Regions from separate parts of the Streptomyces sp. NEAU-YJ-81 genome, predicted to be linked through region 1. Evidence: riboswitches for the same ligand, from Rfam matches in the RefSeq annotation. Region 1 holds a riboswitch; each other region holds the start of a gene.

The links. A riboswitch is a leader RNA that binds a small molecule or an ion and turns the genes downstream of it on or off. The one in region 1 is predicted to bind thiamine pyrophosphate.
Region 2: linked by a shared signal. The riboswitch ahead of thiO (glycine oxidase ThiO) and the one ahead of thiC (phosphomethylpyrimidine synthase ThiC) in region 1 are both predicted to bind thiamine pyrophosphate.
Region 3: linked by a shared signal. The riboswitch ahead of J5X86_RS17665 (thiamine ABC transporter substrate binding subunit) and the one ahead of thiC (phosphomethylpyrimidine synthase ThiC) in region 1 are both predicted to bind thiamine pyrophosphate.

Annotation. Positions count from the first base shown of each region.
Region 1 is NZ_JAGFNO010000001.1:414,864-424,263, reverse strand. Features, by position in the region: gene J5X86_RS01905 (metallophosphoesterase) at 115-1,416, shown strand; gene J5X86_RS01900 (hypothetical protein) at 1,607-2,455, shown strand; gene J5X86_RS01895 (serine hydrolase) at 2,559-3,713, shown strand; partial or broken gene J5X86_RS52380 (Bro-N domain-containing protein) at 4,132-4,437, shown strand; gene J5X86_RS52375 (DNA-binding protein) at 4,447-5,004, shown strand; gene thiC (phosphomethylpyrimidine synthase ThiC) at 5,138-6,907, opposite strand; TPP riboswitch at 6,900-7,017, opposite strand; gene J5X86_RS01880 (YibE/F family protein) at 7,089-8,552, shown strand; gene J5X86_RS01875 (SsgA family sporulation/cell division regulator) at 8,812-9,249, opposite strand.
Region 2 is NZ_JAGFNO010000034.1:52,033-61,432, reverse strand. Features, by position in the region: gene J5X86_RS42440 (YhgE/Pip family protein) at 1-296, shown strand, start outside; gene J5X86_RS42435 (TetR/AcrR family transcriptional regulator) at 332-952, shown strand; gene J5X86_RS42430 (NAD(P)/FAD-dependent oxidoreductase) at 1,385-2,941, shown strand; gene J5X86_RS42425 (hypothetical protein) at 3,012-4,010, opposite strand; gene metF (methylenetetrahydrofolate reductase [NAD(P)H]) at 4,057-4,974, opposite strand; gene thiE (thiamine phosphate synthase) at 5,148-5,801, opposite strand; gene J5X86_RS42410 (Rv2175c family DNA-binding protein) at 6,004-6,369, opposite strand; gene J5X86_RS42405 (NAD(P)/FAD-dependent oxidoreductase) at 6,472-7,653, opposite strand; TPP riboswitch at 7,859-7,972, shown strand; gene thiO (glycine oxidase ThiO) at 8,030-9,205, shown strand; gene thiS (sulfur carrier protein ThiS) at 9,202-9,400, shown strand, end outside.
Region 3 is NZ_JAGFNO010000006.1:332,879-342,278, reverse strand. Features, by position in the region: gene J5X86_RS17680 (LOG family protein) at 1-650, shown strand, start outside; gene J5X86_RS17675 (ABC transporter ATP-binding protein) at 784-1,821, opposite strand; gene J5X86_RS17670 (iron ABC transporter permease) at 1,822-3,435, opposite strand; gene J5X86_RS17665 (thiamine ABC transporter substrate binding subunit) at 3,531-4,604, opposite strand; TPP riboswitch at 4,600-4,704, opposite strand; gene rlmN (23S rRNA (adenine(2503)-C(2))-methyltransferase RlmN) at 4,778-5,884, opposite strand; gene J5X86_RS17655 (phosphatidate cytidylyltransferase) at 5,956-7,134, opposite strand; gene frr (ribosome recycling factor) at 7,134-7,691, opposite strand; gene pyrH (UMP kinase) at 7,796-8,578, opposite strand; gene tsf (translation elongation factor Ts) at 8,734-9,400, opposite strand, start outside.

The sequences.
Region 1 (9,400 bases):
CGATTGACGGCACCCTGGTGCGTCACAAGCCCTCACGGTCATTCCTATGATGGGCGGACGACACCGCGGACCGCCGTCGACCAGGCAAGGTCCACAAGGTGGGACGGCGGCGTGATGGTGGAGGGGTCGATGACTCAGGGGGCCGGTCTGGAAGCCACGGCAGGGACCACGGCTGCGATCCCACCCGTGCCCGCGTACGGGGTGCCCGCCCCGCCCGCGCCCGCGTACGGGGCGTTCACCCCGCCCAGCTTGGGCGCGCCCGGAGCCGTACCGCCCGGGCCCGCGCCCGCGGCGCCGGGCCCCGCCGCGCCCGTGCCACCACCCGCGCCCGCACCAGGGGCTCCCGCGCCCGGGGCGCCGGTTCCAGGGGTGCCCGCACCGGGGGTGCCCGCACCAGGGGCTCCGGCTCCTGATGCGCCGCCCGCGCCCGCCACGCCGCCGCCCGCCGAGTACACCCCGACCGAGCGGCTCCCGGTCCTGGGCCCCGGGCACACCATCCCGGACACTCCGCTCGTCCCGCCGCAGGACAGCCCCACCGTCGCGCTCACCTCACTGCCCGAGCCCGAGCACGGCCCGCTCGCCGAGGACGAGGGGCCCGGCCCGCTGTACGTCGTGGGCGATGTCCACGGCTACCACGACGAGCTGCGCGAGGCGCTCGCCGCCGAGGGCCTGATCGACCCCAAGGGCAACTGGGCCGCGGGCAACGCCCGGTTGTGGTTCCTCGGCGACTTCACCGACCGCGGCCCGGACGGCATCGGCGTCATCGACCTGGTCATGCAGCTCTCCGCCGAGGCCGCGGCCGCGGGCGGCTACTGCAAGGCGCTGATGGGCAATCACGAGCTGCTGCTGATCGGCGCCAAGCGGTTCGGCGACACGCCCGTCAACTCCGGTGCCGGAACCGCCTCCTTCCAGGCCGCCTGGCTGCTCAACGGCGGCCAGCGCAGTGACATGGAGCGGCTCGAGGACCACCACCTCCAGTGGATGTCCCGGCTGGACGCGATGGCGGAGGAGGACGGGCATCTGCTGGTCCACTCCGACACCACCGCCTATCTGGATTACGGCGACTCGATCGAGGCCGTCAACGACACCGTCACCGAGACGCTGCAGCGCAGCGACGCCGACGAGTGCTGGGACCTGTTCCGCAAATTCACCAAGCGGTTCGCCTTCCGCGACGAGGACGCCGGGCCCATGGCGGCCCGCGAATTGCTCGACACCTACGGCGGGGAGCGCATCGTCCACGGCCACAGCCCCATCCCGTATCTGCTCGGCGAGGTCGGATCCGAGGACGGCGAGGACGGCGGCACGCCCGCCGTCGAGGGCCCGCATGTCTACGCGGACAATCTCGCCGTGGCCATGGACGGCGGCGTCACCATGGCCGGAAAACTGCTGGTCGTTCAACTTCCCCTGACCGACTGAGGGTTCAGCGGACGCTGCCCGGGGCAGATAGAGAGCTTCACCGGCGCGGGAGCAATTCGCGAAACTTGCTGTCACCCCGCGCCGGATCGGCTCTACCATCGGCTTATCCGTCGCAGGCTCTCCTCCGTTTCCGCCCGACCGCCCGGCGCAAGCCGGCGTCACGGCCCTACGGAGCATCGGGGGATGCACCATGAAAAGCGCTCCGCACCTGCTGACCGAGGACCGCCCAGAGTTCGAGCGGGTTCTCGACGAGGCACTGCGCACCGCCGACCATCGCCCGGACCTCACCGGTGTCGGGCAGCGGCTCACTGCCGAGCAGTTGCGCACGATGGCGCTCGGCGCCTCGGCCGCGATAGCGGCATGCGCGGCCGCCGAATATCAGGACTACCGCGAAACTCGCGCCAAACTGCGCGAGCCCGCGCCGCTCTTCCCGCTCGCCGGGAATGTGAGCGAGCGCGAGCACCCGGACGGCACGGTGGGGCTCGCCGACGCGATGCAGGACGCCGCGGGGGCCGGGCTCGTCGCCATGCTCGCGGTGCTGGCGCCGGTGCTCGCCGGAACCGCCGCGATCATCTTCCTCATCGTCGGCTACGTCCTCAACGTGCTCGACCCGGCCCCCTCCATCGCCCAGCCGATGGTCACAGCGGGCTGGTTCTTCGCCGCGCTGACCGCCGCGGGCATCCTCATCGCCGCCGTCGGACTGCTCCTGACCGCGCTGCGCAACGGCTCCAGCGCGATCCGGGGCGAGGCGCGCAGCGAGCAGCTCGAGGAGGTGGACCGCGCCAGAGAGGTCTGGCGTCAGGCCCTGCTGGAGCGCGGCATCCTGCCGTTCCTCCGCGAGGCCCTGGCCAACCCCTCGGCCCCGTCCCCCTCCGCCTACGTCCCGACCAACCCCGAAACGGTCAGCCGCACCCCGCACCTCGGCTACAGCCGCCCCGGCTTCAGCACCGACGGCGAAGGCCCCAAGGCCCGCCCCCGCTACAGCAGCCCGGACTTCACCAGCCCCGACTACGGCGGGCCTGAGCACCAGCCGGACTAGCCCGCGTCCGGGGCCACCCCGGGGTCATTCCGGGCGCGCGTGAGGGTGCACGTGGGGTCATCCCGGATGGCGGGGCACGGCTGCCTCGGCAGCATGGCTGACCATGACTTCCTTGACCCGACGTACCTTCATGGGTGGTTGCGCGGCCGGAACGCTGCTGGCCGTGGCCGGGAACACCGAGGCCCGCGCGGCGGCGGGGACCACCGCGTCGACCACGGCGCCCGACGAAGCCGCCCTGCAGGCAGCTATCAGCGATCTCTCCCATCCACCCGCCACCTCCGCGCAACTGCGCGTCGACCGCCAAGGCGACCACTGGTACGGCACGGCCGGGGCGGCGGACCTCGGGAGCGGGCGTGCCGTACGCCCGGACGACCGCTTCCGTGCGGGCAGCGTCACCAAGGCGTTCGTGGCCACCGTGGTCCTGCAACTGTGGGCCGAGCGCAGGGTGGAGCTCGACGCCCCCATCGGGCGGTACCTCCCGGATCTGCTGCCCTCCGCCTTCTCCCGCCGCATCACCGTGGCCCAGCTGCTCAACCACACCAGCGGACTGCCCGACCATCGAGGGCTGCCGGACGACAGCACTCCGGAAGGGGTCCTGCGGCATCGATGGGACCGGTGGACACCGCGGGAGTGGGTCGAAACGGTGACGCACGACCCGCTGAAGTTCGATCCGGGGACCACACAGGAGTACCGGGGCATCAACTACGTCCTGCTCGCCCTGATCATCGAAAAGCTGACCGGCCGCCCCTACGGCCAGGCGATCGAGTCCCGCGTCCTACGCCCACTGGGCCTGACCCGGACCCTGCTGCCGGGCCAGGACCCCCGCCTCCACGGTCCTCATGTGCACGGCTATCTGCGGATGACCGACGGGTCGCTGCGCGATATCACCGTGTACAACCAGTCCAGCGCCTGGGGCGAAGGCGAGCTGGTCTCGACCCTCGACGACCTGTCCCGCTTTCAGCGAGCCCTGTTCTCCGGCGCCTTGCTGCCGCCCCACGCGCTGGACAAGCTCTTCACCCTGCCCCCGGATTCCGTACGGATGCTGGACGGCACCCCGGCCCGCTACAGCCTCGGGCTGCAGACGGCCACGGTGAACGGCGTGACGTTCTGGGGAAAGACCGGCGAGACATACGGCTACCGCACCCGCATGTTCGCCACCCGCGACCAGGCGCTCCGCTTCGTCCTCTCCTACGCCCCGACGCCGCTGACCACCCAGGAGGAGATGACCAACCGGGTCGTCGCCGCACTCACCGCGTGAACCACCCAGCGGCCCGCGCTCCGGACCGGCCCAAGGACGGCTCGGAGCACGGACCAACGCTCGAAGGGATGTTTCACGTGAAACGGGCCAACAGGAAGAAGAGGAAAGCGCCCGCGTCCGCTGCTCAGCAGTGAAGTGCGGCCCATGTCCGTAGTCCGCCTCAGTCCGCCATCGGCTCCGCGTCGGTTCCCATGCCTCGCATACTGCTGTGCCGGGCGGCACTGTCGCCACCTGGCGAGGCCGCCGGACCCCGGATCCCGGGCTCGGGGTCCAGCGGCGCCGAGCACCAGCCGGCTTGGCGCTGGTGCACGGTTTGTCCTCAAATCGATCAATTATCCACCGATCGAGGGAACTTCCGCCTATTCGGGGGAATTGATGGGCGGTGATGTTTAGCGTCCATCGGTGGAGGTGATGCGCGATGCGCAAACACAACACACCGCCGGGCCCATCCGCCCGGCACGACGCCATGGACGTCAACGATTTCGTCTACGCGGCCACGGGGGCCCGGGTCCGAAGGTTGACCCTGCCCAACGGAGAGCACTGGTTCCCCGCTGCCGATGTGTGCCGAGAGCTCGGCTACACCACGACGCGGAAGGCTCTGCTCGATCATGTGCCGGAGGAGCGGCGAGAGTCTCTTGAGACTGTGACTTCCAGTCACAGTCTCAGCATTCCCGCAGGTAGGGAATGGCGCCGAGACTTGCAGCTCGTCGATCTCGAAGGACTTATCCTCCTCGTGAACGGCTGCACCAAGCCCGCGTGCCTGCCCTTCAAACAGTGGGTCTCGAGAGTGATCGCCACCGTCCAACGCGAGGGCTCATACGCGCTGGAAGTCTCCGAGATCTCCCGCCCCACTCCACCGAGCGAGCTCATGGACGCGATCGTCCGACTGGAGACGCGGGCCGAACGCTTCCATACGGAGGTACTGGATTCCCTGCATCGGTCCGAGCAGGCGTGGTCACAGATCCTCGATGCGCTGGGCTGCCGACCGGGCGAGGAGCCCGAGGCGGACAAGCGGGAGCTGAGGCTCAGGACGGAGGACCTGTTCGCACAGTGGAAGGACCGGCTGAGCATCACCGAGGACGTATGGGCGGTGGCCGTCTACATCCTCCCCACGCTGGCCGAAGCCGGACAGATCGGCCACTCGCTGGAGACGCTCTCGGCCAAGACGGGGCTCACTCGGCAGCGGGTGCACGCCTGTCTGCGGTTCCTCCAGAAGCACCGCTGCATCCGTCAGAACGGGCTGGCGGACAGCGGACATCCGATCTACGTGGCTGAGCTTCCGCCCGCGTAGCGGCACGCTGAGGGTCCGAAGTCGCAAATCCAAGTTGCGGCTTCGGACCCGTCCCGCAGCGTATCGCCTGTTTCACCCCGCAGGCGCTGCTTTGCCGGGCTTCACCGGCGATCTCGGCCTACGCGTCCGCGCCTCAGTCCGCGATGGGCAGATAGACGCGGTTGCCCGCCTCCGCGAACTCCCTGGACTTCTGGAGCATCCCCGCCTCGATCTCCTCGGGCGTCGCGTCGGCGTCGCCGCCGAACTGCTCTGTGATGCTTCTGCTGATCTTCATCGAACAGAACCTGGGCCCGCACATCGAGCAGAAGTGTGCCGTCTTGGCCGGTTCCGCCGGGAGGGTCTCGTCGTGGAAGGAGCGGGCCGTGTCCGGGTCCAGGGCCAGGTTGAACTGGTCCTCCCAGCGGAATTCGAAGCGCGCGTCGGAAAGCGCGTCGTCCCATGCCTGGGCGTCCGGATGGCCCTTGGCCAGGTCGGCTGCATGGGCGGCGATCTTGTAGGTGATCACGCCGGTCTTGACGTCATCGCGGTCCGGCAGGCCCAGGTGCTCCTTGGGCGTGACGTAGCAGAGCATCGCCGTGCCCCACCAGGCGATCATCGCGGCGCCGATGCCGGAGGTGATGTGGTCGTAGGCGGGGGCGATATCGGTGGTGAGGGGGCCCAGGGTGTAGAACGGGGCCTCCTCACAGATCTCCTGCTGGAGGTCGACGTTCTCCTTGATCTTGTGCATCGGGACATGGCCCGGGCCCTCGATCATCGTCTGGACGCCATGCTCCTTGGCGATCCGGTTGAGCTCGCCGAGCGTGCGCAACTCCGCGAACTGCGCCTCGTCGTTGGCGTCGGCGATCGACCCGGGACGCAGCCCGTCGCCCAGCGAGTAGGTGACGTCGTACGCCGCGAGGATCTCGCAGAGCTCCTCGAAGTGGGTGTAGAGGAAGGACTCCTGGTGGTGGGCGAGGCACCACGCCGCCATGATGGAGCCGCCGCGGGAGACGATGCCGGTCTTGCGGCGGGCGGTCAGGGGGACGTACGGCAGCCGGACGCCGGCGTGGACGGTCATGTAGTCGACGCCCTGCTCGGCCTGTTCGATGACCGTGTCCTTGTAGATCTCCCAGGTCAGCTCCTCGGCCCTGCCGTCGACCTTCTCCAGCGCCTGATAGAGCGGCACGGTGCCGATGGGGACCGGGGAGTTGCGCAGCACCCATTCGCGGGTGGTGTGGATGTTGCGGCCGGTCGAGAGGTCCATCACCGTGTCGGCGCCCCAGCGGGTCGCCCAGGTCATCTTCTCGACCTCCTCCTCGATGGAGGAGGTGACGGCGGAGTTGCCGATATTGGCGTTGACCTTCACCAGGAACCGCTTGCCGATGATCATCGGCTCGATCTCCGGGTGGTTGACATTGGCCGGGAGGACGGCGCGGCCCGCCGCGATCTCCTCCCGGACCACCTCGGAGGAGACGTTCTCGCGGATCGCCACGTACTCCATCTCCGCCGTGATCTCGCCCCGCCGCGCATAGGCGAGTTGGGTCACGGGGCCGCCCGCTCGGCCGCGCCGCGGCTGGCGCGGGCGGCCGGGGAAGACCGCGTCGAGGTTGCGCAGTCCCCCGCGGGGCGAGGTGTGCTTGATCCCGTCGTCCTCGGGGCGGACGGGACGGCCCGCGTACTCCTCCGTGTCGCCGCGGGCGACGATCCAGTTCTGCCGCAGCGGCGCCAGGCCACGGCGGACATCCGTCTCGATGGTGGGGTCGGTGTACGGGCCGGAGGTGTCGTACAGCGTCACATCCTGGCCGTTGGTGAGGTGCACTCGGCGGACCGGGACGTGGAGGTCCGGGCGCGAACCCGCGACATATCCCTTATGCCAGCCGAATTCGGCCTTCTCGGCGCGCGATGATGCATCCTGCTGAGTCATGAGACCCACTCCCTACGCCGGCATTACCCGGTAACAGGTTCAGCGGTCGGCGCAGCTGTCAGCGTCAGCGCCCTCTCAGCCCGGTGCTCCGAGCTCCCGCGATTGCAAAGGTTCGTGCCCACGCTAACGGTTTATCCACAGTGCTGAACAGGGGGCCCACTCCTCTTGCGATGATGCGACCGTGACCGCCATCCAGCAGGACCACCCGCCCGAGCAGCCCCGCCCCTCCGATCAGGCGCACGACCACGGCCACGGCCATTCACACGGCCACTCCCACGGTCATGGCCCCGCCGCTCCCGTCTCCGCCCGCCTCCGCAAGATCATCGCGACGGTGCTCATCCCCTTCGCGGTCGCCGTCGTCGCCGGTCTGATCGTGCTCTGGCCGGGCGGCACGCCCGACCACAAGGCGAGCGGCCGCAGCGGTCTCGGCTTCGACCAGCAGACCGTCGCCGGACGGGTGGTGAAGGTCGAGGAGGTGAACTGCGCCGATGTCAACGCCCAGCCGCAGGCGCCCACCGAGCCCGGCCAGGACAGCGCCGCCCAGAACGGCGCCCCCGGGCAGGGCGGGAAGAAGAGCGTCTGCGAGAAGGCCACCATCGAGGTCACCTCGGGCAAGGACAAAGGTCGCACCTTCCCCGAAATCGTCCAGCCCAACGCCTCGCGTCAGTTCAGCGCCGGGCAGGAGCTGAAGCTGGCGTACGCCCCCAAGGCGCCCAAGGACCTGCAGTACTCCGTGTCCGACGTCGACCGGTCGATGCCGATGGCGCTGCTGGCGGGGCTGTTCGCGCTCGCCGTCGTGGTGGTGGGGCGGCTGCGCGGGGTGTTCGCGCTGGTGGCGCTGGCGATCAGCTTCGGGGTGCTGACGCTGTTCATCCTCCCGGCGATACTCCAGGGTTCCAATCCGCTGGTGGTCGCGGTCGTCGGGGGCAGCGCGATCATGCTTCTCGCGCTCTATATGTGCCATGGGCTGACGGCCCGTACATCGGTCGCCGTGCTCGGCACACTGGTGTCACTGCTGCTGATCGGGGTGCTGGGCTCGCTGTTCATCGCCTGGGCGAGCCTGACCGGCAATACGGACGACCAGACCGGGCTGGTGCACGGCCTCTATCCGAACATCGAGATACGCGGGCTGCTGCTGGCGGGCGTGATCATCGGCTCGCTGGGTGTGCTGGACGATGTGACGGTCACCCAGACCTCGGCGGTGTGGGAGCTGAGGGCCGCGGACCCGACCGCGTCCCGGCGCAGGCTCTACGGGGCGGCGATGCGGATCGGGCGGGACCACATCGCCTCCGTCGTGAACACGCTGGTGCTGGCGTACGCGGGCGCGTCGCTTCCGCTGCTGCTGCTGTTCTCCATCGCGGACAGCGGTGTGGGCACGGTCGCCACGAGCGAGATCGTCGCGGAGGAGATCGTACGGACGCTGGTGGGCAGCATCGGGCTCGTCGCCTCGGTGCCGGTGACCACGGCGCTGGCCGTGCTCGTGGTCTCCGCGGACCGCGCCCCGGCGGCGGACGGCGCCCCGGCGGCGGACGGCGCCCCGGCGGCGGACGGCGGCGCGGAGCGGGGGGCCGACGCGGGCGGCGCCCAGGGAGCCAGGACCGGCCGGGGCGGACGCGGGCGGCGGCGCCGGGCCAAGACGCGCTGAGCGGCCGGGCAACGGCACGTTGAGCCGCCGGGCCGGGACACAGCCGCTGGGCGAGGGCACGACGAGCCATCGGGGACGGCACGCTGGGCCGCCGGGCGGGGACACGACGAGCCGCTGGGCGACGAGCCGCTCAGCCACCGGGCACGCCGCCCGGCTGGCTCGGTTATCCGGCCGGTTCGGTGGTGACGGCCGGTTCGGTAATGGCGGCCGGTTCAGCCGCGGCACACCGGCCTTCGGCCCGCCGCCGCGTATCCGGCGCTCAGCCCGCGTACCGGTCCTCGGCCAGGATGCGGTGGAGTTCGGCGTCGAGATCGCCGACCGGATCGCAGGCCGCCGGCTCCTGGCCGAAAGGCACCACCCGGTCCGTCCGATCGAGGAAGGCCACCAGAGGGGCGGCCCCGGCCCGGAACAGGGCCCGTTCACAGCCGACTTGGAGTCTGATGAAGACGTCCGAGAGCCCCTCGGGGGAGGCTGGAGCGATGCGCACATCCCCCTCGCCGGTGGGTTTGCTCAGTCCGTCCAGCAGCAGCTCCCGCGCGAAGGACCAGCTCACCGGCGCGTCGCCGGGCAAATGGAAGGTGATCTCGACGGCATAGGGGTCGCTGCTGTCGTAGGACAGCTCGACCGGGATCCGGAAGGAGAGATCCTGCGAGACCAGGAAGGTCATCGTCACTTCCGCCTGAACTGTGTCACGCATGTCACGCATCGTTCGCCGCCCCGGGTTGTTTGCGCATGGCCGACTCTGGAGCGTAGCGACTCGATTGCTGTGCGGAGTCGGTTTGCCTCGTGTGAGGGAACGAAAATGGCCAGTGTTGCCATGGGGAGACCCGCGGGGCCGGACGACGTGG
Region 2 (9,400 bases), on a different contig from region 1:
CGGCCGGCCGGATCCTGGTGCTGGCCCTGCTGATGCTCCAGCTGACCTCGGCGGGCGGCACCTATCCGGTGCAGACCAGTCCGCGCTTCTTCAACGCCATCCATCCCTTCCTGCCCATGACCTACGTGGTGGACGGGCTGCGCCGGCTCATCACCGGGGGTGGGCTCGGCCCGGTCTGGCTGGCCTGCGGGGTGCTCCTCGGATTCAGCGCGGCCGCCCTGGCGCTCACCGCGTGGTCCGCGCGGCGCCGGCAGGTGTGGTCGGTGGACCGGCTGCATCCGGAGCTGAGCCTGTGAGCGGCATAACATCAACAACGGGCAGAATCGGCGCCATGGACAGCAGCAGCACGCGCCGCCAGGCCACACGCCAGAAACTCTTCGAGGCAGCGGTCACCCTCATCGCCGAACAGGGCTTCTCCTCCACCACCGTGGACGAGATCGCCGAGCGGGCCGGGGTGGCCAAGGGCACGGTCTACTACAACTTCGCCAGCAAGACCGTGCTCTTCGAGGAGCTGCTGCAGCACGGCATCGAGCTGCTGACCGCATCCCTCCAGAGCGCCGCCGACGAGAACGCAGAGCGCGGCGGCAGCCATGTGGACGCGCTGGACGCCATGGTCCGGGCCGGGCTGGACTTCATCTCCCGCTATCCGTCGCTGACCCAGCTGTACGTGGCCGAGCTGTGGCGCACCAACCGCGCCTGGCAGTCCACCTTGATGATGGTCCGGCAGCGGGCCATAGCGGTGATCGAGGCCGAGCTGCGGGCCGGGGTGGCCGGGCACGAGTTCAGCGGGGACATCGACATCCCGCTGACGGCGTCGGCGCTGTTCGGGATGGTGCTGGTGGCCGCGCTGGACTGGCAGTCCTATCAGCCGGAGCGGTCGCTGGAGGATGTGCACGCGGCGCTGTCGCGGCTGCTGCAGGGCCGCGTGGGCGGGACCGTGGCCTCCGGATAGCCGGCCGCGCCTCCGGATAGTCGGCCGCGCCTCCGGATGGCCGACCGTAGCCTCCGGATGGCCCGGTGTGGCGGGCGGATCAGCTCCTCCGGGGACACGTAGAAGGCGCTGTTCCGGCAGATCGACTTTCATCGAGCTGACCGGAACAGCGCCTCCCCCCGTAACTCCCCCGTACTTCCCCCGTTGGAGGCTCCTGGTCCCGGAGACTCCCGGCGACTCCCACCTTTCGTCCGGGCCGTCGCGCCGTTCCGCCGCCCCGTGCCGGCGGTCCGGCGCGCGGCCCTTCCGTATGCACCACTCTCTCGTCCGAGCAGGTGTCGGCCCATCCGCGCGACTACTCATCTCCCCGGCTGAGTACGCGTACTCAGGTCTGCGCACTCGTCCCCAGGCGTGGTGCCCCGGCTGTCGGTGGGGGCGGATAAAGTCGCGGTCATGGCACGGATTGTGGTGATCGGCTCCGGGATGGGCGCCATGGCGGCGGCGGCCCGGCTGGCCGTGGCGGGCCACCGGGTGGTGGTGTACGAGCGCGGGCGAACCCATGGCGGCGGGGTCGGCCGCTTCGCGCGGGACGGATTCCGCTTCGACACCGGCCCGGGGCTGCTGCACCTGCCCGCCGTCTACCGGGATCTGTTCGTGAAGACCGGCAAGCAGACCCTGGAGCAGAGTGTCGAGCTCAGCCAGGTCGACCCGGCGAGCCGGCATCTCTTCGCCGACGGCACGGATGTCCGGCTGCCCAATGCCTCACGGGCCGGGGTGCTCCAGGCGCTGGACGGCGCCTTCGGCGCGGGCGCGGGCGAGCGCTGGAGCGATCTGGTCAACCGGGCGCGCGAGGTGTGGGACGCCACCCGCAGGCAGCTCCTGGAGGAGCCACTGCGCGCCGACTGGCGGGTCCTGGGCCGCGATCCCTATCCGGCCGCCCCCGTGCGGCGCGGGCGGCTCGGGGGCCTGTTCGGCCGGGGCGGTGCCGACGGCCCGCCCACGCTCGCCGGAGTGGCCCGCCGTGAGCTGAAGGATCCGCGCGCCGTGGCCCTCCTGGAGAGCCATGCGCTGGCGCACGGCCTCGACCCGCGCTCCGCCCCCGCCGCGGCCACCGTGCTGCCCTATATCGAGCAGACGTTCGGCACCTGGTATGTGCGCGGGGGTATGCGGGCGCTCGCCGATGCCCTCCATGAGCGCTGCCGTCAGCGGAAGGTCGAGTTCCACTTCGACGCCGAGGTCACCGGCATCGTGGAGAAGGACGGCCGTGCGGCGGGCGTGGAGCTGGCCGACGGCACCGTCGCGGAGGCCGACGCGGTGGTCTCGGGCATCGACCCCGCGCTGCTGCCCCCGCTGCTCGGCGGGCAGGCGCCCTGGCGGGAGGGGGATGTGCGGCCGGAACGCGGCGCGGGCGGCGGCACGCCGGGGCGGCTGACCGTCCTTGTGGCGCTGCGCGGCGCCCGCCCCGAGGACGCCGCGCATCGCACCGTGGTCCACGCCCCCGACCGGGAGGCGGAGTTGGCCGCCGTCTTCGGCGACGGGCACGGGCTCCGCGAGCCCTGCCCCCACCCCACGGTGACCGTGCTGCGCCCGGACGACCCCACGGTGCGCCCGGACGAGGAGCACGAGGCCGTCACCCTTACCGCCGTCGTCGCCCCGCACGGCCCGGTGGACTGGACAGACGGCGCGGCGGCGGAGCAGGCCGCCCAGCGGCTGATCACGGCCGCCGAGGCCGCGATACCGGGGCTGCGGGACCGGATGCTGTGGCATGAGGTCCACACGCCCGCCCACACCGAGGCGGAGACGGGCGCCAGGGGTGGCGCCGTGCCGGGCCCGGTGCTCGCCGGGGCGGACGGCGCGTTTCTGCGGCCCGCCAATGTCACCCGGCTCCCGGGCCTGTATCTGGCAGGCGGCTGGGCCCATCCGGGCGGCGGGCTCGCCCACGCCGGGATGTCGGGCGCGCTGGTGGCCGGGCTGATCGTCGAGGGCGAGGACTGGCGCGGCTCCCAGTAGAGCGGCTCCCAAGGCTCCCAGGAAACACGCGAGCCCGCTCCCGGAGAGCGGGCTCACCTGGCAGCGGGGCTCAGTAGCGGTACTGCTCGTCGAAGCCCTGGGGATAGCCCTGGGCCTGGCCCTGTTGCTGCTGCTGGTACGGGTACCCCTGCTGGTCCGCCGCGGGCGCGGCGTCGCCTTCGCGCTGCTGCGGCACCCAGGGCCCGCCGGACTGCATCACGTCGTACGCCGGGTCCGGCGAGGGGTAGGAGGCGTCGGCCGCCCAGTGGTCGCCGCCGTAGGCCCCGCCGCCGCCGTACGGATCCTGCTGGCCGTAGGCCGCGTACTGGTCGGCGTACTGCTGCTGGCCGTAAGCCTGCTGGTCGTATGCCTGCTGCTCATAGGACTGGGCCTGGGACTGAGGCTGGGCCTGGGGCTGGGCGCCGCCGTACGGGTCCTGGCCGTAGGCCGCGTACGCCTCGTTCCCGTAGCCGTACTGCCCGCCCTGGCTCATCTGATCCGCGTACACGTCCTGGCCGTAGTTCTGGCCGTGCCCCTGGCTGTGGTCCTGCTGCGAGCCGTAGCCGCCGTACGTCTCGTACGCGCTGTAGCCACCGGCCGCCTCGCCGCCGTACGCGCCCGCGGCCGGGGTGAAGGCCGACGGCTCCTCGTAGACGCCGTACTCGCCGGTGTCGTCGGGCAGCGGCTGCGGCTGGTACGTGGGCGGCTCCGGCTGCGCCGCCGGGACCGCCTCCAGGTCGGACACCTCGAGGATCGGCTCCTTGTCCGAGTCGTCCGGCCGGGGGCGCTCCTCGCGGCCGAGCAGTCCGGGCAGCCCGCCGCTCAGCGCCCAGCCCGCGGCGAAACCGCGCCGGAAGGAGAGCGTCACATACGTCTGGCCTATGGCGAAGGCGATCGCCCCCACCCCGATCACCGGAACCGACGGGATCAGCACGCCGACGACCACGCCCAGAAAGCCGACGAAGGCCAGCAGCCGCCAGCGCAGCCGCGCCTTGTACTGGAGGAGGACCTCCCCCAGCAGCCACAGCGCGACGACGCCGAATGCGATGTAGAGGACCGTCCAGCCCATGCCCGCCCCTCTCAATGCGGCCGCCCGTCGGCTGCCGTCATCAGGATCAGGACCGCTGATGCAGTCCCAGATTCTCGTAGATTTCCAGCGTCGCCGGGGAGTGGTTCAGGGTAATGAAGTGCAGCCCGGGGATCTCCTCGGCCATCAACCGCGCGCACACCTCTGTGGCGTAGTCGATTCCGATCGAGCGTACAGCCGCCGGGTCGTCTTTCACCGCCAGGATCCGTTCAGCCAGTTCGGGCGGGAACGCGGCATTGCTGAGCTGTGCGAACCGCTCGATCTGCTTGACGTTCGTGACGGGCATGATCTCAGGGATGATCGGTGTCGTACAGCCCGCCGCCGCGACCCGGTCGCGCAGCCGCAGATAGTCCTCGGGGTAGAAGAACATCTGCGTGATGGCGAAGTCGGCGCCCGCACGGCACTTGTCGATGAAGTGACGGATGTCGGTGTCCCAGTCCGTCGAGCGGGGGTGCATCTCGGGGAACGCGGCCACGCCGACGCAGAAGTCTCCGGACTCCTTGATCAGCCGGACCAGCTCGACGGCGTAGTCGAGGCCGTCGGGGTGCCGGATCCACTCCCCCGTGGGGTCGCCCGGCGGGTCGCCGCGCAGGGCCAGCATGTTCCGGATCCCGGCGCCGGCGTACTGCCCGATGATGTTGCGCAGCTCGGCCCGGGAGTGGTTGACGGCGGTCAGATGGGCGACGGGGGTGAGCGTGGTGTCCGTCGCGATGCTCTCGGTGACGCGCACGGTGCCCTCACGGGAGGAACCGCCGGCTCCGTAGGTCACGGAGACGAAGGTGGGCGAGACGGCTTCCAGCTTGCGGATGGCGTTCCACAGCGTCTGCTCGCCCTTCGCCGTCTTGGGGGCGAAGAATTCGAAGGAATACGACTGCTCGCCCGACGCGAGCAGATCGCGCACGGTCCGGGCGCGATCGGTCCTGGTGGAAGCGGTGCCTAGGGCCATACGTGCAGGCTATCCACCCGGCTCGGCTACGCCCACCCGGCCGCGGAGGTTTGGGGGTTTTGCCAGCTTTCTGTCCGCAGTGCGGACAGCTCGGCGCGCCCTCGACCGGCGGACGAGCCGAGCCGGATGAAAACCGGGTGAAAGCCGGGTGAAAAGCCGGGGCCGGGCCCCGGTCAGGCCGCGCGCACCCGCTTGGCCAGCTCCGCCGTCGCCACCGCCGGGTCGTCGGCAGCGGTGATGGCCCGGACCACGACGATGCGGCGGGCGCCCGCCTCCAGGACCTGATCCAGGTTGGACGCGTCGATTCCGCCGATGGCGAACCACGGCCGCTCGGTGCCCAGCGCCGCGGCGTGGCGCACCAGGGACAGCCCGGGGGCGGGGCGGCCCGGCTTGGTGGGGGTGGGCCAGCAGGGGCCGGTGCAGAAGTAGTCCACACCGGGCTGGACGGCCGCCGCGTCCACCTCCGCCTCCGCATGCGTGGAGCGCCCGATCAGCACGTCCGCGCCGAGGATCGCGCGCGCCGCGGGCACCGGCAGATCGCCCTGGCCCAGATGGAGCACATCCGAGCCGATGGCATGCGCGACATCGGCGCGGTCGTTGACGGCGAGCAGCTTTCCATGGCGACGGCAGGCATCCGCGAGGACCTGGAGGTGCTCCAGCTCCTCGGCCGCCTCCATCTCCTTCTCCCGCAGCTGGACGATGTCCACGCCCGCCGCCAGGACGGCGTCCAGGAACTCCGGCAGGTCGCCCTGGCGCTTCCGTGCGTCGGTGCACAGATAGAGGCGGGCGTCGGCCAGCTGCTCATGCGCGGTGGCGGTGGTGGACATGGTTCGGTACCCCCGGAGGGTCGGCGGCGTACGGGCCGGGCGCGGAGCCCGGCCCGTACGCCGTGTGCGACAACACGCGACTACGTGCGATTACATGCGACAACGGCGACGAAAACGCGAGAGCGACCAGCCCTGTACACGCCCCGTACGGGCTCTGTACGAGCCCGTACGGAAGGCCGCCGAAAGCTGGACGGGAGCAACATCAGACGGCGAGCGCCTGCGCGCGCCGCTTCACTTCCGTACCGCGATTCTCGCCCAGGGCCCGTGCCGGGGTGCCAGGCAGGCTCGGGTCGGGGGTGAAGAGCCACTCCAGCATCTCTTCGTCGCTGAAGCCGTCGTCCTTCAACAGCGTCAAGGTCCCTACGAGGCCCTTGACGACCTTTCCGTCGGCGATGAACTCCTCGGGCACCTGAAGCACCCTGTTCTCGCCACGGCGCACCGCGATCAGCTGGCCCTCCTTGACCAGCTGCCGGACGCGCGTCACCTCGACACCGAGTCGCTCGGCGACGTCGGGGAGGGTGAGCCAGGCGGGGACGAGAGCATCGATCTTTGCGTCAATCTCGGTCACGGAACAAGCCTGCCATCTGGGACTGACAGTGGGTAGCCGGGCGCCCGCCGCGCGGGCCGCCCGGCCCGCCCCACACGCCCCGCCCGGCGGCCAACCGGCCGGTCAGCAGACGGCCGACTTCAGCGGCACCGACGGGTCCTCGGCCCGCGTCCGGTCCAGCCGGGCGCCGCGCTCGATCAGCTTGCGCCCCTGGGCCAGATCGCGCGGACGGCCGACGGCCAGCAGGGCGACCAGGGCGCCCTCGCGCAGCCAGCACACCGACCAGGCGGCACCGGCCGGATCGCCGCGCCAGACCAAGTCATCGGCCTCCGAATGGTGCCCGGCGTACTGCACGAAGCGCCCGAACTGCTCGGACCAGAAATACGGCACCGGGTCGTAGACCGCGCCGGGGAAGTGGGCGACCATCCGGCTCCCCACCACATTGGCGGCGACGGTGCGCGGCCCCTGCAGCGCGTTGTCCCAGTGGTGCACCAGCAGCCGCGTGCCGTAGCGGGCGGACGGGAAGGAGGCACAGTCGCCGACCGCGTAGACGTCCGGCGCCGAGGTGCGCAGCCGGTCGTCGGCGGCGACGGAGCGGTCCTCGGCCAGCTCCACGCCCGAGCCCGCCAGCCAGTCCGTGGCCGGCCGGGCCCCGATCCCGACGACCACCGCGCCCGCCCGCAGCCGGGTGCCGTCGCCGAGCACCAGCCCGCTCTCGTCCACGGAGGCCACCCGGGCGCCGGTCACCAGCCGGGCCCCGTAGTCCTCGTACCAGGCCGCCATGGGGGCCGCGACCTCGGCCGGGAGGGCGCCCGCCAGCGGCCGGTCCGCGGCCTCGACGACGGTCACGGCGCAGCCCGCCTCGCGCGCCGCCGTGGCGAACTCCGCGCCGATCCAGCCCGCCCCCACGACCGCGATCTCGCGCTGCCGGGCGAGCACCGGGCGCAGCCGCACCGCGTCGTCCAGGGTGCGCAGCAGATGGACGCCGGGCACGCCCTCGCTGCCCGGCAGCGGGACCGGCTCAGCGCCGGTGGCGATCACCAGGACGTCGTACGGGAGCTGTCCGGTCGCGGTCTCGACGAGCCGCTTGTCCGTACGGAGCCCGGTGACCTGGACGCCGAGCCGCAGCGTGATGCCGAGCCCGGCGAAGTCCACGTCGAGCGTCGACCCCTCGGCCTTGCCGAGCAGCACGGCCTTGGACAGCGGCGGCCGGTCGTAGGGCTGGTGGGTCTCCGCGCCCAGCAGGACGATCTCCCCCGTCCAGCCCTGTTCGCGTAGCGCGACGGCGGTCTGCACCCCCGCCATGCCCGCTCCGACGATCACCACCCGCTGTTCGCCGCCGCTCGAGGACGGCTTCGTCGTCGTCTCATCGCTCACACGATCACTGTATTGCGGCTGGTGGGGCGGACCGCAGAGGGCGAGGGGAGATCTCGGGCACAGAGGGGAGGGGGCGGGGGCTGGTGGGTGGTCGGGCTTTCGGGCGATTCGGGGCCGTACTAGGGTGGCGGGGCAGAGCACTCGCGGGAGCCCGGACGTACCGGGCTGAGAGGGAGGCTGGAACGGCCTCCGACCGTACGAACCTGATCCGGGTCATGCCGGCGAAGGGAGGGGCACCGTGTCCACGCACGCACCAGGTCACGACGACGGACCACACACCTCTGGGCTTGGCCGCCGACCATCCGTGGGCGGACCGTACGACGCCCTCGTCATCGGGGGCGGCATCATCGGCCTGGTCACGGCCTGGCGGGCGGCCCAGCGGGGGCTGCGCACCGCCCTCGCCGACCCGGCGCCCGGGGGCGGAGCCGCCTGGGTGGCGGCGGGGATGCTGGCCGCCGTCACCGAGCTTCATTACGGTGAGCAGACCCTGCTCGGGCTCAACTTGGCCTCGGCGCGCCGCTATCCGGACTTCGTGGCCGAGCTGGAGGAGGCGAGCGGCCAGGACGTGGGCCACCGCTCTTGCGGCACGCTCGCCGTGGCGTTCGACGCCGACGACCGCGCCCAGCTGCGCGATCTCCACACGTTCCAGCAGGGGCTCGGGCTGGAGACCGAATGGCTGACGGGGCGTGAATGCCGCCGTCTGGAACCGATGCTCGCGCCGGGCGTACACGGCGGGCTGCGCGTCTCCGGCGACAACCAGGTGGACCCGCGGCGGCTGACGGCGGCGCTGCTCACCGCGTGCGAGCGGGCCGGGGTCACCTTCCACCGCGCCCGCGCGGAGCGGCTGTTGCTGGACGGCGACCGCGCCACCGGGATCGAGCTGACCGGGGGTACGCGCCTGGCTGCCGAGCGGACCGTCCTGGCCGCCGGCAGCCTCAGCGGACGGCTCGCGGGCGTCCCCGACGACGTCCTGCCGCCCGTACGACCCGTCAAGGGGCAGGTGCTGCGGCTGTCGGTGCCCGAGCGGTACGCGCCGTTCCTCTCCCGGACCGTACGGGCCGTGGTGCGCGGCGGGCCGGTCTACCTGGTGCCGCGCGAGAACGGCGAGCTGGTCATCGGCGCGACCAGCGAGGAGCTGGGCTGGGACACCACGGTCACCGCGGGCGGGGTCTACGAACTCCTGCGGGACGCCCATGAGGTGGTGCCCGGCATCACCGAACTGCCGCTGGTGGAGACGTGTGCCGGGCTGCGCCCCGGCTCACCCGACAACGCCCCGATGCTCGGCCCGACCGCGCTGCCGGGGCTGCTGCTGGCCACCGGCCACCACCGCAACGGCGTCCTGCTCACCCCGATCACCGGCGATGTCATGGCCGAGGCGCTGACGAGCGGAGAACTCCCGCCGGAGGCCCGGCCGTTCACCCCGCGGCGCTTCGCGGCCCCCGCAGCCACACCCTCCCCAGCACAGGAGCAGCACCCATGACCGTCTCCGTCAACGGCGAGCCCCGCGAGGTCCCGGACGGGACCACCCTCGACCGGCTTGTCGCGACCCTCACCCAGGCGCCCTCGGGCGTCGCCGCCGCCGTCAACGAGACGGTCGTCCCACGCACCCAATGGCCCGCGACCCCGCTCGGCGACGGTGATCGCGTCGAGGTCCTCACCGCGGTCCAAGGAGGCT
Region 3 (9,400 bases), on a different contig from region 1:
GCGTCATGGGCGGCCACGCGCTGGAGCGCGGCTCCGACGGGTTCGCGGGCGCCGCGCGCCTCGGACGGGCCCTGGCGCGGACCGGTCTCACGGTCGCGACGGGCGGCGGGCCGGGCGCGATGGAGGCCGCGAACCTGGGCGCCTACGCCGCTCCGCACGAGGACCCGATGCTGGACGAGGCGCTCGAACTGCTCGGCAAGACCCCCTCGTTCCGGCCGTCCATCGGGCCATGGGCCGAGGCCGCCTTCGCGGTTCGCGAACGCTGGCCGGACGGCGGGGCGTCGGTCGGCATCCCCACCTGGTTCTACGGACACGAGCCGCCGAGCGCGTTCGCCTCACACATCGCCAAGTACTTCGCCAACGCCACCCGGGAGGACGGGCTGTTGGCGCGCTCGACCGCGGGCGTGGTCTTCCTGCCGGGCGCCGCCGGGACCGTCCAGGAGATCTTCGACAACGCGACGCCGAACTACTACGAGTCGCGCGGTGACCCCACCCCGATGGTGCTGGTGGACCGGGACCACTGGACCCGGCGACTGCCGACCTGGCCGCTGCTCGAAGCGCTCGCGGAGGGACGGTCCATGAAGGCCCGTATCGCACTGGTGGACTCGGTGGACGAGGCACCCGAGGCGCTGCTCTCGCTGCTGGGCTGACCCGACGTCACGAAGGCCCCGGCGTGGGAGAGTTCCCGCGCCGGAGGCCCCAGCATGAGGACCGCACCCCGGCGCGCCGTAGTCCAAGCGTCAGGCCCCCGCCGCAAGCGCCCTGACGCCAGGAACTCGCGTGTCAGGAAGCGGCGTCCAACAGCACCACATCGGCCGGGTCGAAGGCCGCCCCCACCCGGGCCCCCGCCTCCGGGGCGTCCCGCAGGGCGCAGGACGCTTGCAGAGGCGGCGCGGCCAGGTCCGCCGGCCGCAGGATGAGCGCCACATGGTCGCCGCGGAAGGTGCGCGTCTCCACGGTGCACGCCAGCCCCTCCTCGGGGTCCGTCAGCCGCACCCCGGCCGGGCGGACCAGCAGCCTGGTGGGGCCCGGCCGGGAGCCGGGCGGAACGGGCAGCTTGCCCCAGCGGGTGTCGGCGACCTCGCCGTCCACGGTCGCCTCGACCACATTGTCGAAGCCGAGGAAACGGGCGACGAACTCGGTGGCGGGCCGCTGCCACACCTCCAGCGGGGTGCCGGTCTGGGCGATCCGGCCGTTGTCCATCACCACCACCCGGTCCGCGAGCGCGAACGCCTCCCCCTGATCATGAGTGACCGCGAGGACGGTGGTCCCCAGCCGTGCGAAGAGCTCGCGGAGTTCCATCACCAGCCGCTCCCGCAGCCCCCGGTCGAGCTGGCCCAGCGGCTCGTCCAGCATCAGCAGCTTGGGCCGCGGGGCCAGCGCGCGGGCGAGCGCCACCCGCTGCTGCTCGCCGCCGGAGAGCGAGTCGACGGGGCGGCGCTGGGCGCCCGGCAGCCCCACCAGCTCCAGCAGTTCGGCGACCCGGCGATCCGCCTCCGCCCGCCCCACCTTGCGCATCCGCAGCCCGAAGGCGACATTGCCGCCCACGTCCCGTTGCGGGAAAAGCTGGTGGTCCTGGAACATCAGCCCCACCCCGCGCCGGTGCGTGGGCACCCCGTTCTGGTCCTGTCCGGCGAGCCACACCCGGCCGTCGTCGGCGCGCTGCAGCCCGGCCACCACGCGCAGCATGGTGGACTTGCCGCTTCCGCTCGGGCCCAGCACACAGACCGTCTCGTGCTCGGCGACCTCCAGATCCACGGCGTCCAGCGCATCGCGCCGGCCGAACCTTACGGTCACCTCGTCCAGTCGCAGCAGCGTCATTCAGAACTCTCCGGAACGGTCGGTGCGGATGCGCTCGAGTGCCAGCAGCGATCCGGCGCAGACCAGCATCAGGATCGTGCTCAGGGCCATCGCCTGCCCGTAGGTGAGCTGTCCGGCCCGGCCCAGGAAACGGGCGATGGCCACCGGGAGGGTCGGCTGGTCGGGGCGCGCGATGAAGACGGTCGCCCCGAACTCGCCCAGGGAGACGGCGAACGCGAAGCCCGCCGCGACCGCCACGGCCCGCCCGACCAGCGGCAGGTCCACTTCCCGCCAGACCCGCCACGGGGACGCCCCGAGCACGGCCGCCGCCTCCCGGAGCCGGTGGTCCACCGCCCGCAGCACGGGCAGCATGGTCCGTACGACGAAGGGCACGCCCACCAGGGCCTGGGCGAGCGGCACCAGGAACCAGGAGGCACGCAGATCCAGCGGGGGCTCGTCGAGGGCGATCAGGAACCCGAATCCCACGGTGACGGCCGAGGTGCCCAGGGGCAGCATCAGCAGCGCGTCGAAGCCCCGTACCAGCCTGCCCGCCTTACGGGTGAGCGCGGCGGCGGCGAGGCCGCCCACGGCGAGGGCGAAGACGGTGGCGACCGCCGCGAACCGCAGGGAGTTCCCGATGGCCTCCATGGGTGCCACGAAGAAGGTGCCTCCGCTGTCGGCGGCCGACTTGAGCGCCTCGTAGTAGGTGAATCCGTAGCCGTCCGGTCCGTTCAGCGAGCGTTCCACCAGCACCGCGAGCGGTGTCACGATCAGCAGCGCGACCACCGCCAGCACGCCCCACAGCAGCGCCCACTGCGCCGGGCCGTTCGGCCGGCGCGCCGTGCGGCCGGGGTCGACGAGCCGCAGGGCGCTCTCCCGGCGCCTTACGGTCCACGCGTGCAGGGCCAACACGGCCGCGACCGCGGCGAACTGGACGAGGGTGAGCACCGCCGCCGTGGGCAGGTCGAGCAGCTGTGCGGTCTCCCGGTAGATCGCCACCTCCAGGGTGGCGTAGCGGGGGCCGCCGAGGATCTGGATCACGCCGAAGGAGGTGAAGGTGAACAGGAACACCATCAGCGCGGCGGCGGCGACTGCGGGGGCCAGCGCGGGCAGCGTCACCCGGCGCCAGGCCGACAGCCGGCTCGCGCCGAGCACCCGCGCGGCCTCCTCCTGGCGCGGGTCGAGCTGGGCCCACAGCCCGCCGACGGTCCTGACGACGACCGCGTAGTTGAAGAAGACATGGGCCAGGAGGATCGCCCAGACGGAGGTGTCGAGCCGCATCCCCCACAGCTCGTCCAGCAGCCCGCCCCGGCCGAGCAGAGCCAGGAAGGCGGATCCGGCGACGACGGTCGGCAGCACGAACGGCACGGTCACCACGGCCCGCAGCAGCCCCTTGCCGGGGAAGTCGAAGCGGGCGAAGACATAGGCGCCGGGCAGCGCGACCGCGAGCGTGAGGGCGGTCGACGCGACCGCCTGCCAGCAGGTGAACCACAGGACGTCCAGCGTCGCCGGATCGGTGACCACCTCGGCGATCCGGCCGAACCGCCACTGCCCGCCGACGCGCAGCCCCCGGGTGACGATGGCGGCCACCGGATAGGCGAAGAAGACCGCGAAGAAGGCGAGCGGCACCGCCATCAGGGCGAGCCGGAGAGCGAGCGCGCGACGGCCGCCGCCGGCTGCCCTGTCGGCCTTACGGTGGCCGTCGGCCGTCTTACGGTTCTCGCGGGGCTCTACAGGACCAGCGAGGACCATGTCTTGACCCACGGCTCACGGTTCTTGGCGATCTTCTGCGGCGCCAGGGTGGCGGAGTCGGCGATCCTGACCCCGTACCGGGTGAACAGCTCCGGCAGCTTGGCGTCCTCGCGCGCCGGGTTGACGTACATGTTCAGCGGGACGTCCTCCTGGAACCGCTTGCTCAGCAGGAAATCCAGCAGCGCCTTGCCGCCCTTGGTGTTGCCCGCTCCGTTCAGCAGCCCGGCGAACTCCACCTGCCGGAAGCAAGTGCCCGTCGCCACCCCGGTGGGGGCCTTGGCGGGCTTGGTCTTGGCGTCGGCCACCTCGGCGGGCGGGCTCGAGGCGTAGGAGACGACGAGCGGCCGGTCGCCCTTGCCGCCGCCGGCCGAGCCGGAGAACCGGTCGTAGTACGCCTGCTCCCAGCCGTCGACGACCTCGACGCCGTTGGCCCGCAGCTTCTTCCAGTAGCCCTTCCAGCCGTCGTCGCCGTACTTGGCGGCCGTGGCGAGGAGGAAGCCGAGGCCGGGGGACGAGGTGGCCGCGTTCTCGGTGACGAGGAGGTTCTTGTAGGCGGGCTTGGTCAGATCCTCCAGCGTCCGGGGCGGCGCCAGCTTCTTGTCGGCGAAGTACTTACGGTCGTAGTTGACGCAGATGTCGCCGAAGTCGACGGGGGTGACGCGGTGCTCGGCCCGGTCGAGCTGAAGGGCCGTCGGGACCTTGTCGAGGCCCTTCGCCGTGTAGGGGGTGAACAGGTCATTGTCGAGCGCCCGGGAGAGCAGGGTGTTGTCGACGCCGAAGAACACATCGCCCTGGGGGTGGCCCTTGGACAGGATCGCCTGGTTGACGGCGGCTCCGGCGTCGCCCCCGGCCTGCACCCGCACCTTGTAGCCGGTCTCCTTGGTGAACTCCTTGAGGACCGCCTTGGAGGCCGCGAACGAGTCGTGCGTGACCAGGGTGACCGTCTTGGAGTCCGCGCCGCTCTTGGAATCCTCGCCGCAGCCGACGAGCGCGCCCAACGCCAGTGAGCCGAAAAGGGCGGCTGAGATGGCACGCCGAAGCTGGCTGTTCATGGTGATGCTGACTCCCTACGCCGGTATGACCCGGATCAGGTCCGAGGGTCTGCGGCCGTGCCGCACTCTCAGCGCTGTGAGCGCTCCCCTGTCGGAATGTTCACTTGTACGGATGTTCAGTTTTGCGACGATCGCATGATGCGACGATGCTCAGGCACCGTATCAGCCGGTCCTCAGCGCTCCGAAGCCGCCAGCTGCCCGCAGGCCCCGTCGATCTCCTGGCCACGGGTGTCCCGGACGGTCACCGGCACCCCGTGGGCCTCCAGGGCCGCCACGAACGCCTTCTCGTCCTCGGGCCGGGACGCCGTCCACTTGGAGCCGGGCGTCGGGTTGAGCGGAATGAGGTTCACATGCACCCGGCGGCCCTTGAGCAGCCGGCCGAGCAGATCGGCGCGCCACGCCTGGTCGTTGATGTCCTTGATCAGCGCGTACTCGATGGAGACCCGGCGGCCGGACTTCTCCGCGTACTCCCACGCGGCGTCCAGGACTTCGCGCACCTTCCAGCGGGTGTTGACCGGCACGAGGGTGTCGCGCAGCTCGTCGTCGGGCGCGTGCAGCGACACCGCGAGCCGGCACTTGAACCCCTCGTCGGCGAACCGCAGCATCGCCGGCACGAGGCCGACGGTCGAGACGGTGATCCCGCGCTGCGAAAGGCCGAGGCCGTCGGGCTCGGGGTCGGTGAGCCGGCGGATGGCGCCGACGACGCGGTTGTAGTTGGCCAGCGGCTCGCCCATGCCCATGAAGACGATGTTGGACAGCCGGGCCGGCCCACCGGGGATCTCACCGTCGCGGAGGGCCCGCATTCCGTCGACGATCTGGTGCACGATCTCGGCGGTGGACAGATTGCGGTCCAGCCCCGCCTGGCCGGTGGCGCAGAACGGGCAGTTCATCCCGCAGCCCGCCTGTGAGCTGATGCACATGGTGACCCGGTCCGGGTAGCGCATCAGTACGGACTCCACGAGCGTGCCGTCGAAGAGCCGCCACAGGGTCTTGCGCGTGGTGTCGTCGTCGCAGCTGATGTGGCGCACCACGCTCATCAGCTCCGGCAGCAGCCCGGCGGCCAGCTTCTCGCGCGCGGCGGCCGGTATGTCGCTCCACTGTGCGGGGTCGTCGACGTAACGCGCGAAGTAGTGACGCGACACCTGACTGGCCCGGAAGGGCTTCTCCCCGAGGGCGGCGACGGCCTCCCGGCGCTCGGCGGGTGTGAGGTCGGCAAGATGCCGCGGGGGCTTCTTGGCCCCGCGCGGCGCGGCGAAGGTGAGTTCTCCGGGCTTAGGCATGATTCACCCAGTGTCGCAGACGTACGAAGGGCCCCGCGCCATGTGTGGCGCGGGGCCCGTGGGCGGCCTCGTCAGCCGCCGCCCACGAAGATCACCAGCAGCAGCCACGCGACCGGCGCGGTGGGCAGCAGCGAGTCGAGCCGGTCCATGATCCCGCCATGGCCGGGCAGCAGCTTGCCCATGTCCTTGATGCCGAGGTCCCGCTTGATCATGGACTCGCCGAGGTCGCCCAGGGTCGCGCTGACCGCGACGGCGAGGCCGAGCAGCAGGCCCTGCCACCAGACGCCGTCGTCGATGAGGTACTGCATGCACAGCGCGCCCGCGACCATCGCGAAGGTCACCGCGCCCAGCAGCCCCTCGCGCGTCTTGCCGGGGCTGATCCGCGGCGCCAGCGGATGCTTGCCGAAGCGCCAGCCCACCGCGTACGCCCCCGTGTCGCTGACCACGGTCAGCAGCAGGAAGGTGAGGACCCGCCACGGGCCGTCCCCGGTGTCGAGCATGAGCGCCACGAAGGTGGCCAGGAACGGCACGTAGAAGGCGGCGAAGACGCCCGCGGTGACATCCCTGAGGTAGTTGTCGGGCGGTTCGGTCATCCGCCAGACCAGCACCGCGAGCGCTGTGAGCGCCACCGCCACCACCGCGCCCTGGGCACCGCGCACATAGCCGGCGACGATCATGGCGACCCCGCCGACCGCGAGCGGCACCAGCGGGACCCGGATGCCCTTGCGCTCGGTCAGCCGTGAGGTCAGCTCCCAGAGCCCGACCACCACCGCGACCGCTACCACGCCGACAAACACGGGCTTGTAGATGAAGAGCGAGGCCACGATGATCACGCCGAGGCCGATGCCCACCCCTATCGCGGCGCGCAGATTACGGCCCGCGCTCTTCTTCCCCTGCCCGGCACCGGCGCCGCGCGCGCCGCCGTCGGCCGAGGCCGGGTCGGGCGCGGGGTCGGGGGGCGTCGGCGGGCGCCCGGCGGGCGGCCGGGGTCCGGGCTGCGGCTCCCGCTCGTCGCGGAAGAGGGGGCCGCTCAGCCGAGCGGCCCCCCGGTCACGGTCGGCGGCCTCGCCGGAGTCGCCGCCCGCGTGGGGCACGGTGGGCATGGGGCGAGTCTGCGCCGCTTCGCCCACCTCGTGCGCGGGACCCGCCGAAGAAGGCGCCGCCACCCAGCCGTAGCCGGGGGAGGTGCCCTGACCGCCCGGTGCCCGGAATCCGGCGCTTGGTGGGGCCCCCCAGGAAGAGTCGTTCATCAGACCTCGAGCAGCTCGGCTTCCTTGTGCTTGAGCAGCTCATCCACCTGCGCGACATACTTCGCCGTGGTGTCGTCGAGCTCCTTCTCGGCGCGGCGCCCCTCGTCCTCGCCGACCTCGCCGTCCTTGATCAGCTTGTCGATGGACTCCTTGGCCTTGCGCCGGACGCTGCGGATCGAGATCTTCGCGTCCTCGCCCTTGGCCTTGGCGACCTTGATGAACTCCTTACGGCGCTGCTCGGTGAGCTCGGGGAACACCACCCGGATGATGTTGCCGTCATTGCTCGGGTTGACGCCCAGATCCGAGTCCCGGATCGCCTGCTCGATGTTGCGGAGCGCGGTCTTGTCGAACGGCGTGACCACGGCCATGCGCGGCTCCGGCACCGAGAACGACGCGAGCTGATTGATCGGCGTCAGCGCACCGTAGTAGTCCGCCACGATCTTGTTGAACATCGCCGGGTGCGCACGCCCGGTGCGGATCGCGGCGAAGTCCTCCTTGGCGACCACAACGGCTTTCTCCATCTTCTCCTCGGCCTCGAGGAGGGTCTCTTCGATCACCACTTGCTCCTGGTGTTATCAGTAAGCAGAGCCTCGCCCCTGCGTGCGTCTTCTCCTGCACGGTGTCCGACCGGCAGGCCGTTGTCCATCCCCCGTTCGAGCCGTCAGGCCCGGGAGCCCTGGTCGCTCACCAGCGTGCCGATCTTCTCACCCTTCACCGCGCGCGCGATATTTCCTTCGGCCAGGAGCTCGAAGACGAGGATGGGCAGCTTGTTGTCCCGGCAGAGGGTGATCGCGGTGGCGTCGGCGACCTTCAGGTCCCTGGTGATCACCTCGCTGTACTCCAGGGCGTCGAACTTCACCGCATCGGGGTTGCGGGCGGGGTCGGAGTCATAGACCCCGTCCACGCCGTTCTTCCCCATGAGCAGGGCCTGCGCGTCGATCTCCAGCGCCCGCTGGGCCGCGGTGGTGTCCGTGGAGAAGTACGGCATGCCCATACCCGCGCCGAAGATCACCACGCGCCCCTTCTCCAGGTGGCGCACCGCACGCAGCGGAATGTACGGCTCCGCGACCTGACCCATGGTGATGGCGGTCTGGACGCGGGAGTCGATGCCCTCCTTTTCCAGGAAGTCCTGGAGGGCGAGGCAGTTCATGACGGTTCCGAGCATGCCCATGTAGTCCGAGCGGGCCCGGTCCATACCGCGCTGCTGCAGCTCCGCACCGCGGAAGAAGTTACCGCCACCGATGACGATGGCGATCTCGGCACCGTCCCTGACCACGGCGGCGACCTCGCGGGCGATGGCGTGCACGACATCGGGGTCGACACCGAGTCCCCCGCCTCCGGCGAACGCCTCGCCGGACAGCTTCAGCATGAAGCGACCATGCTTGGCCGCACCGTGCGCGTTCTTGTCGTCGGCGGCCTGTTTGGCGTCCGCGCCGTGATTCATTGGAGATCTCCTCGTGCACATACGAAGAAGGCCACTGCCGGACGGGTCCTGTTACGACCTCTGCGGCAATGGCCTCCTCGTCACATCTGCGGCCGACCGGTTGACGGTTGGCTGACTACGACCCTATCGGGGTCGACGGTCATTCGCTGCTCGGCTCAGACGCCGACGCGGAAACGGGCGAAGCGCTTGAGCGAGACACCGGCCTCGTCCAGGACCTTCTGGACGGACTTCTTGTTGTCCTTGGCGAACGGCTGGTCCACCAGGACGTTCTCCTTGAAGAAGCCGGTGACGCGACCCTCGACGATCTTCGGCAGGGCGCCCTCGGGCTTGCCCTCCTCGCGGGCCGTGGCCTCGGCGACGCGGCGCTCGTTCTCGACCGTCTCGGCCGAGATCTCGTCGCGGGTGAGGAACTTCGGGGCGAAGGCGGCGATGTGCTGCGCGACGTCCTTGGCGACCGTGGCGTCTTCCTTGTCCAGCTCGACCAGGACGCCGACCTGCGGCGGCAGGTCCGGGCTGGTGCGGTGCATGTACGCCGCGACGTAACCGCCGGAGAACTGCGCGAAGCGGTCCAGGACGATCTTCTCGCCGAGGGTCGCGTTGGCCTCGTCGACGAACGCCTGAACGGTCTTGCCCGCCTCGATCTCGGAGGAGAGCAGGGCGTCCAGGTCGGCCGGGGAGGTCTTGGCGACGTGGGCGGCGATGGCGTCGGCGACGGCCACGAACTTGTCGCCCTTGGCGACGAAGTCCGTCTCGCACTTCAGCTCGACCAGCACGCCGGAGGTCTTGTCGTCCGCGATGAGGGAGACGACAGCGCCGTTCTCG